Regions from separate parts of the Halomonas sp. A29 genome, predicted to be linked through region 2. Evidence: predicted binding sites of a transcription regulator. Region 2 holds the regulator's gene; each other region holds the start of a gene.
The links. Region 2 encodes FliA, which starts transcription of late flagellar genes. Its sites were predicted from a motif close to CTAAAGTTNNNNNNNNNNCNGCCGATA; they were not measured.
Positions count from the first base shown of each region.

Region 1: the regulator FliA is predicted to act here: its motif matches at 1,144-1,170, upstream of SPH52_RS10490 (flagellar protein FlaG).
Region 3: the regulator FliA is predicted to act here: its motif matches at 897-923, upstream of flgM (flagellar biosynthesis anti-sigma factor FlgM).
Region 4: the regulator FliA is predicted to act here: its motif matches at 856-882, upstream of SPH52_RS10465 (flagellin).

Region 1 covers NZ_JAXQPR010000005.1:30,486-32,674, reverse strand. The annotation lists gene fliE (flagellar hook-basal body complex protein FliE) at 218-547, shown strand; gene SPH52_RS10490 (flagellar protein FlaG) at 692-1,057, opposite strand; gene SPH52_RS10485 (EAL domain-containing protein) at 1,398-2,189, shown strand, end outside.
Region 2 covers NZ_JAXQPR010000003.1:497,294-499,482, reverse strand. The annotation lists gene SPH52_RS08290 (hypothetical protein) at 1-290, shown strand, start outside; gene SPH52_RS08285 (flagellar protein FlhE) at 347-709, shown strand; gene SPH52_RS08280 (RNA polymerase sigma factor FliA) at 766-1,470, shown strand; gene SPH52_RS08275 (EAL and HDOD domain-containing protein) at 1,467-2,189, opposite strand, start outside.
Region 3 covers NZ_JAXQPR010000005.1:54,562-56,750, reverse strand. The annotation lists gene SPH52_RS10630 (flagella synthesis protein FlgN) at 135-584, opposite strand; gene flgM (flagellar biosynthesis anti-sigma factor FlgM) at 581-862, opposite strand; gene flgA (flagellar basal body P-ring formation chaperone FlgA) at 1,006-1,701, opposite strand; gene flgB (flagellar basal body rod protein FlgB) at 1,884-2,189, shown strand, end outside.
Region 4 covers NZ_JAXQPR010000005.1:24,129-26,317, forward strand. The annotation lists gene SPH52_RS10465 (flagellin) at 1-742, opposite strand, end outside; gene SPH52_RS10470 (flagellin) at 938-1,765, opposite strand; gene fliD (flagellar filament capping protein FliD) at 1,946-2,189, opposite strand, start outside.

The DNA of each region.
Region 1 (2,189 bases), on a different contig from region 2:
GCTACCCCGCAAGGGGGCGCAACTGTGATGGAAGCTATTATGCGAGTCGCCTTCCAGTCCAAAGGCGGGAAAAGCCCCTTTTTTACCTGCCATTTGGTCGTTTGGTGAATTTACGTAACCTGCTAGCCTTGCTCTACATTCGGCGGGGAGCGGAAACAGTGGTTCCGACAGGCCGAAAAGAATCGAATAACGAACGAGTTGATAAGGGGCGCGAATCATGAGTTCACCTGCCATCCAGTCGGCGCTGGCGCAGATGCAGACCCTGGCAACCCAGGCCGGTGGCCAGGTCGCCAAGGGGCAGCAGGTTTCCACCCAAGTGGGGCAGGGCGGCTTCGCTGGCGAACTGCAAGCCTCGATCCAGCGCATCAACCGCTTGCAACAGACATCCAACGCCAAGGCCATGGCGTTCCAGGCAGGCGACCCCAACGTCGAACTCAATGACGTCATGGTCGACATGCAGAAGGCCAGCGTGGCCTTCCAGATGGGGCTGCAGGTGAGGAACCGCCTGGTATCCGCCTATCGCGACGTCATGAACATGCAGGTCTGAAGCTGGGCTTGCAAATTCTGCCGGGTGGCAACGCAAAAATCGGCAAAAAGGCACGTTTGCGTATTGCAAACGAACTCCTTGAGCCGATTTTCAATCATCAATTTCCAGTGACCGATGGGCTGCTTGGCCCTGCGCGGTGTACTTCTATACCTTCAGGCTGATCAGGTTTCCCTGTAGTTCCTCCAGTCGCTCGGCTATGGCCAGCACTTCCTCTCCGGGAATCTGACGCAGTACATCGCCCGATTCACGGTCAACGATTCGAGTAATGATTCGCGACGTGTCGTTGAGCTCGAACTCCACGCCGTACTGGCGCAGTACTTCATTGATGCGCTGAATCGGCTCTACCAGGTCGGCGCTGCTGGGCGCCTGTCCGTGGCTCTTGGCCTGGGCCAGCACCGTGCCGGCGGAAGGTAGCGTAGCGAGAACGGTTTCCTTGCGCTGACGCGGTGTCAGGTCATGCAGTGCCGAGATACTCAAGGCGTTGGTAGCATCGGTCAGTGGCGAAGACATGTGGTGTTTTCCTTATATATGCCCTTGCTGAAACTGTTCAGCATCCTCCCCAAGGCCGCCTGAAGGACAGCCTCTCCCGCAGGTACTATCGGCCGGATTGACGGTAACTTTAGTGTGCTCAAACCATTTTTTTTGTGGGCAAAAAGTCGCACCGTTTGTCTTTTTTCTCTTTCGTTGATGCAAACTGAAGCCAAATGGATAAAATGCAGTTACGAATTGGCTACATTTCGGATGTGCCGATCTCGAGCAGGCAGAGATTCAGGACAGGCAGGGAAGCATGCAGGTTGCCCTGGAGTTCGTTGCAAACGTGAGCGCAACAGTGTCCAGCCAGTGAGGCGCCATGAGCCAAGAGCTATCTATCGAACGCATCATGCAAACGGGGCTTCTGACCTGCGAGCCCGAAACGCCGCTGTGGATGGCGGCCGAACGCATGGCGGCGCGTCAGTGCAGTTCGATCATCGTGGTCAAGGTGGGGCAGCCATTGGGCATCTGGACCGAGCACGATGCGCTTGCAGTCAATTTCGCCGACCCCGATGCGGTTCGCATACCGATCTCGCAGGCCATGAATCAGCCGGTCGCGAGCCTGCACTTGGAGACGCCGATCAGCGAAGCGGCGTTGCGCTTCAATGCCGAGCGGCGGCGGCACTTTCTCGTGGTGGATGATGGCGGGGCTCCGGTGGGGATCCTGTCGCAGACTGACGTAGCCCTGAACCAGGGGCTCGAGCCTTATCTGCGACTGCGTGAAGTCCAGGCGGCCATGCGTCAGCGAGTGCTGGTGCTGGAAGGTGAGCAGCGCCTGGCCCAGGCTGCGCGATCCATGCGGCTTTCAGAATGCGATGCAGTGGTGGTCAAGTGTGCGGATGGCGAGCTGGGTATTCTCACCGAGCGCGACCTGGTGCGCTTCGTGGCCCGCCATCCCGGCAATACGCCCATCGAGGGGCTTGCCAGCCGCCCCTTGCTCACGGTGCATCAGGACGACACCCTGATTGCCGCGCGGGATCTGCTGATGAATCATCGCGTACGCCACCTGGCGGTGCTGGACGATGCCGACGAGGTGGTGGGGCTGCTGGGCTTTCGCGACATGCTGGCCGGCGCGGAACACCTCTACATGCAGGACCTGCGCAACGCGCTG
Region 2 (2,189 bases):
GGAGCTGGGTAGGCGATCCACGCTCCTGGCGTATCGTGGCCCTGCCGGTCGGTAGCCCGCACCTGCCGGTGCTGGCCGCGCAGCAGGCACACTGGGCGCTGTGGGTGGATGACGATCTGGAGGCTTTTCGTCGCGGCTATCGCCTGCTCAAGCAGATCGCCGAGCAGGGTGGCCCGCAACGTTTGATCGCCGTGCATCCCCCAGGGGTGGGGCGCCAGGGTCTATTGGCCAATCTGCAGTATGTGGCGGAGGCTTATTTCGGCATCGAACTGTTGGTATTGGCGCGATGATTAGTCGAGTGAGTCCTTGGCTTCTGGGTATCGCCCTCTGTGGAGGGTGGGTGGGTATGGTTCAAGCTGCGGGCAGTTGGGTGGCTACGGCTCCTTCACTATTGGTGGCCATGGTCGAGCGGCCGATGTCATCCGCTGCCTTGCTGCCACCCTCGCCCGCGCTGGCCCAGGGCCAGGTGATGGGACGGGTCATTTGGCAGTACCAGCCGCCGGCCGGCAGTGGGGTGGATGCCTGGCTTTGCCACCCGGGAGACTGCGTGCGACTACCGGGCCCGCGTGGGCAGACCGACGCCATGACGGGTCTGCCGGCCGATACGCCACTCTATTTTCAGTTTTCACTGCAGGATCGACGCCAGCGTGCCGCGACCCTGCAAGGGCTGCAGGTCATCGTCAACCACGAGCATCTGCATCGTCCCTGACCCGTCGAGCGACCGAATCGACGCTCGAGGGAATTGTCAGCCGTGAGAGCAAGCGCATGTACACAGCACGAGGCAAGATCGAACAGGCAGACCTGCTGGATGAGTACCTGCCGCTGGTGAGGCGTCAGGCGCTGTCCATGCAGGTACGGCTACCGGCGAGCATCGAGCTCGACGACCTGATTCAGGCCGGCACGGTGGGGCTGCTGGAAGCCATGGGCCGCTTTGATGCGACCCAAGGGGCCAGCTTTGCTACCTTTGCCAGCCAGCGTATTCGCGGTGCCATGCTCGACGAACTGCGCAGCCGGGACTGGTTGCCGCGCAGCGTACGTCGCAATGCACGGGCGGTGGACGAGGCCGTGCGCCGCCTCGAGCAGATGCTGGGGCGGCCGGCCGAAGAGACCGAAATCGCTGCCGAGCTCGATATGGAGTTGGGAGAGTACCGGCAACTGCTGAACGACACGAACAGCGGACATCTGCTGCCCTTCGAGGCGCTGATGGCTGAGGGTGTCGAGCCCGGGATCGAGGATGCCTCGATCGACACCCCCTATCGCATGCTCATCGACGAAGAGAAGCGTCGGCAGCTGACCGAGGGCATCGAGGCGCTTCCCGAGCGCGAGAAGCTGTTGATGGCGTTGTACTATCAGGAAGAACTCAACCTCAAGGAGATCGGGGTCGTGCTCGGCGTTACCGAATCGCGGGTCTGCCAATTGCATAGCCAGGCGGTGAGCCGACTTCGGGCGCGCCTGGCCGATCACGATTAAAGGTTGTCCATCAGCGCCTTGGTGCTGCTCAGCGCATTCATGTAGCAGCTGTGGAGCTGGTCCGGGGGCAAATCGTCGATGGCTTCCTCGACCTGGCGCTCATGGTTTTCGCAGAGGGTCAACACGGCGCCGAGGGGGCCTGCCCTGTGTTTCAGGGCGTCGATGATCGGCTGGCCCAGCGGCAAGTGTTCGAGCAAGGTATTGCGGTCCTCTTCGAGCAGGGCATCCATCATCGAGAACAGGCCGGTGGTGAAGGCGTCCTCGGGGTCGAGAGCGGGAAAGGGAGCTGCCAGGTTGCGACACATGAAGGCGCGGATCAGCGCCATGCGCAACACGATGCGCGACGAAGGCTGCAGGCTGGCGAGAGTCAGGGTCAGGATCAATCGACGCAACTCGATCAGCCCCAGGATCTGTACCGCGCGATGCAGGTCGACTTCCTTGCCGCCGCGATGAAAATAGCTGGAGTTGGCCCGGCGCAGAATGGCCACGTGCAGGTGCGGCACCTGCACCGCCAGCTCATGGAGCCGGTTGAAGTCGCTGTTGTCTTCGTAGAGGGCGCGGATCAGTCGGATCTGCGCGGCCCGGTTGCCATGGCGCCCACGGGGTGCCGACGCGATGAAGTTGGGCTTGGCGAGATAGTTTCCGTGGTAGTAGTCACAGCCCATCGCCTGGTAGCGCGCCAGCTCTTCCCGGCTGTCGAGGTTCTCGACCAGCAGCTT
Region 3 (2,189 bases), on a different contig from region 2:
CGCGACCGCTGGCTGGCCGCGATAGACTGAATCGTTGGTTGGTCTTGCGAGAGCATGGTGAGGGCTCTCGCGAGAGTTGGAAAAAGGGGATTTTGCGAGAAGTAGTGCGGTATGGCTTGAGGTCGCCAGTAACGTCAGACCGAGGCGTTGATGCGCCCCGATTGAGCGGCAACTCGTCCGCTGGAGCGATAGACGGTCTTCTCCGCGGCCTGGTGAATGAATGTCAGCAGCCGTGTGTTCTGCTCCATGCGCAGTTCAACCAGCTTGCCGTTCAGTGCATTGAGGCGCTGGGCTTCGCGGGTCAGTTCCAAGGTGTGGCTCCAGGCAGGTTCGCAGCCGGCGTCGGCCGCTGCCTGGCGTGCACCATCCGCCCCGCTGGCATAGCCCAGACGTTGCTGTACGCCTTGGCGCAGTGTTTCGCTGGCTTCCAGTTTCGCGAGTAGCGCCTGCTTGCGTGAGGCGAGCTCGCTGAGCCCATTGCCATCGATCTCCGCATCGGCCAGCAGGGTGCGTTCGTGCCGGAGCAGTTCGATGACGCCGTCGAGGCGTTGCTGCTGTTCCTGAAGAAGTTTTGCCAGGCTCATTCCCCGCGGCTCTCCGCTGCCAGCGATTCGATCAGCGCATCGGCAATACGGTCGGCACGGATTTCCAGCCGTCCGTCGCGAATGGCCTCACGAATTTCCTCGACCCGCGCCATGTCGATGTCACGCGAGCTATCGGCAGCCTTCTGGCTGAGGTGGGTGGCCGCTGACGGGCCGGGTTCCTGCCGCCCAGCGGGAGTGGCGCCCTTGACTGGCTGAGTCTCCTCGCGCGGAGTCGTCTGCGTCGGGCGAGTCAGGGGGTTCTGGCTGTTGATCTTCACGATAAAGGCCTCATGACCGGATGCTTTCACCTGCTATCGGCAGCGTGCTGGATAACTTTAGGCCTTTTTTTGCGGCCCAAGTTTCCCAGGTGGACATGCGCGTGTCATTCTCGTGTGCATTCGTCGGCGCGCAGCGGTCAGTGTCAGAAGTCTACGACAAGGACACCCTCTCCGACCACCTCTGCCGTCACGACTTCCCGGCTATCGAAACGAACCCGGATTCGGTCGCCGAGTCCGCCCGGTTCCAGCGCCTGTCCCTCTCGTGAAATGCGAAATGCTGCGCCCCTGGCCTCGACCACGACACGTTGATTTCTCTCCACCAGCGGCAGGCTGCGGAATTGGTGGGCCTGCAAGGGCTGCCCGGGACTGAGCGCGCGCGTCGCCACCTGGCCGACGATCTGGTCGACGTCCAGCAAGGTCCGGTTTGGCAGCTCGGCGAGATTGCCCGAGTGCATGATCAGATGGTCGCGGCGCACAGCCTCTCCCGCGGTGAGCGGAGCGCCGAGTACCGGATACTCACCCATCACACCGACTTCTGCCTGCAGGTAGCGTACCTGTCGTCCATCGCTGCCACAGCGTACACCGACGGAGACACGGCCAAGAGGAGCTTCGCCCGGGCGCGTGAGGAAAGGTTGGGGGGATTCACAGACGGGTAGCCTGGCGGAAGGAGGGCGCAATTCGATGATGAACTCGTCGCCCAGCGCACTGGCTTCTTCGTGCAGGAAGCCGTGTACGGCTTGCAGCAGCTCGATGTCGTCGGCCGAGGCTGCAGGAACCGCCAGCAGGCCGGCCAACGACAGCGGCGACAGCAACAGCGGGGCGAGGTGAGTCAAGCGCATGAGGCAAGGCCGTCCAGCGTGGGGTAATGGCAGGATTCTAGCTGGCCGCACCTGGCTGAAATAGTGGAAATGAACGAGGAAAACCGGCCTGTTCCTGCCATTGAAATGACAGGGGCATCGCTATTCTTCAACCTCAAGAAGTTCCGCATGTCATCCATCTGGTTCGCACGGGGAGTGCCGGCATGATCGACCAGCTCGAGGCCGCCTTTAATTACCACCAGCAGGCGCTGGGCCTGCGCCAGCAGCGCCACCAGGTCCTGGCGAGCAATATTGCCAACGCCGATACGCCGAACTACAAGGCGCGCGACATCGATTTTGCCAGTGAGCTCAAGAAGGCAGTCGAGCACGGGCGTTCCGCCGGTGGCGGGCTGTCGCTTGCCCGTACCTCCGAACGGCACCTGTCGGGCCAGGCCATGGCGACGCCCCGCAACGATCTGCTCTATCGCGTTCCCGACCAGCCGAGTCTGGATGGCAACACCGTGGACATG
Region 4 (2,189 bases), on a different contig from region 2:
CACTTGTGTCATAAGAGACGGTGTTGGTTGCTGAATCGAAGGTAGCGGCAAAGAGGTCGGTACCCACCTGGGCATACAGCGCACCATCATCACCAACAACCAGAGCAGCCTGCTCAGGCTCAGCGCCACTGAACGTCAGTGCAACGGTGGTCGCTTCCTGTGCCGGACGAAGGACGTTGCCTTCAACAGCTGACAGGGAAGCAGAGGCCACTTGGTTACGAAGATCCAGGTTAGCCAGGCCCAGGGTCTGGGAGTTGATTTGCTTCAAGTTGACCGTGATGGTTTCACCATCGTTGGCACCAACCTGGATCTTCAGGCCCTGGTCGCCGGCCAGCACTTTCACACCGTTGAAGTTGGTTTCTTCTGAGATACGGTTGATTTCAGAAAGACGCTGGCTGATTTCGTCCTGGATGGACTGCAGGTCGTCGGCTGAGTTAGTGCCGTTAGCGGCCTGAACGCTCAGCTCACGAATGCGCTGCAGGTTGTCGTTGACCTGGTTCAGCGAGCCTTCGGCGGTCTGGGCGATGGAGATACCGTCGTTGGCGTTACGCTGCGCCTGGTTCAGACCGGTGATCTGAGCGGTCATACGGTTGGCGATGGCCTGACCGGCGGCATCGTCTTTGGCGCTGTTGATACGCAGGCCGGAGGAGAGACGCTCCATGGAGGTCTGCAGGGCGTTCTGGCTCTTCTGCAGGTTAGCCTGGCCAATCATGGAAGTGATGTTGGTATTGATGACTGACATGGGTCATTTCCTTTTTTACGTTGAGGGCTCCATTGGCGGGCCCACTGAACCTTTAGTTTCTTGGCCCAGCATCTAGGGCCTACCTCAACGGCGCCGTTGGCCGTTACCCTGAATAACGGCACCTGAGGCCGGGACTTTAGGAAGATGAGAAAAAAATTTTGGATTTTGTGCCGACCCTGGCGGCAAGGGCCGAAATCAGCGCTGGCGCAGCAGCTCAAGGACCAGCTCTGGCAGGCGGTTCGCCTGGGCCAGGATGGCGATACCGGCCTGCTGCAGAATCTGCGCGCGTACCAGGTTGGAGACTTCCTGGGCGTAGTCGGCATCCATGATGCGCGAGCGCGCCGCGCTGAGGTTGACCACGGTACTCTGGATGTTGTCGATCACCGCTTCGAAGCGATTGTTCAGCGCACCTAGCTGGCTGCGCTGACGGTCAGTGCGGATGAGCGCTTCGTCGATGGCACGCAGCGGTGATTCGGTAGCATCGCCCTCTTCACCTGCCACGACCCGAAACCCTTCCAACCCCAGCGAGTGCCGATTGATGGCCTGGAGTTCGATGGCGATGGTCTCGCCATCATTGGCCCCCACCTGGATACGCAGGCTGCGGTTTTCGCCCAGCACGGAAACGCCGTTGAAGCCGGTCTGCAGCCCGATGCGATCGATCTCGTCCAGCCGCTGGTCGATCTCGGCCTGAATCGCGGCGAGATCGGTGGGACTGAGGGTGCCGTTGCCGGCCTGCACGGTGAGTTCACGAATGCGCTGCAGGTTGCCGTTGACCTGGCCTAGCGCCCCTTCGGCTGTCTGCACCAGCGAGATGCCATCGTTGGTATTGCGTGCCGCCTGGTTGAGCCCGCGGATCTGCGCCGTCATGCGGTTGGCAATGGCCTGCCCCGCCGGGTCGTCCTTGGCGCTGTTGATGCGCAGGCCGGACGAGAGCCGCTGCATGGCGCTTTGCATGGCCTGCTGGCTGCCACGCAGGTTGGCCTGCACGATCATCGAAAGAATGTTGGTGTTGATGCCTATCACACAAACGCCCTCACCCGGGCACGAAGGGCACCGGTGGAATGATTGTCGGCTTGGCTGGGAAAAGCTTTAGGTCGGTGGCGCCAGTTCGTTGACGTTTCATCAGCCGCGCTGATTTGGCTAGACACTATTCAAAAATAAAACCGCCCACTCTGGGGCGGTTGAGATGCCGGTAGCTCACATTCACTTGCGCCCAAGCTGGGCGTTCATGATTTCGAACTGCTGGAACAAGTAATCGCTGGTCTGGTTCATCTGGGCAATCATGCTATCGAGCTGGCCAAACTGGGTGCGGTAGCGGGCGATGGTAGCATCGATGCTCTGCTCCATGCGCACGTGGCGCTCGTTGAGACTCACGATACGGCTCTCGGCGCCGCTGATGGCTCCCCCCAGTGCTCCACTGTTGCCACTCAACTGGGTAATGGTTTCA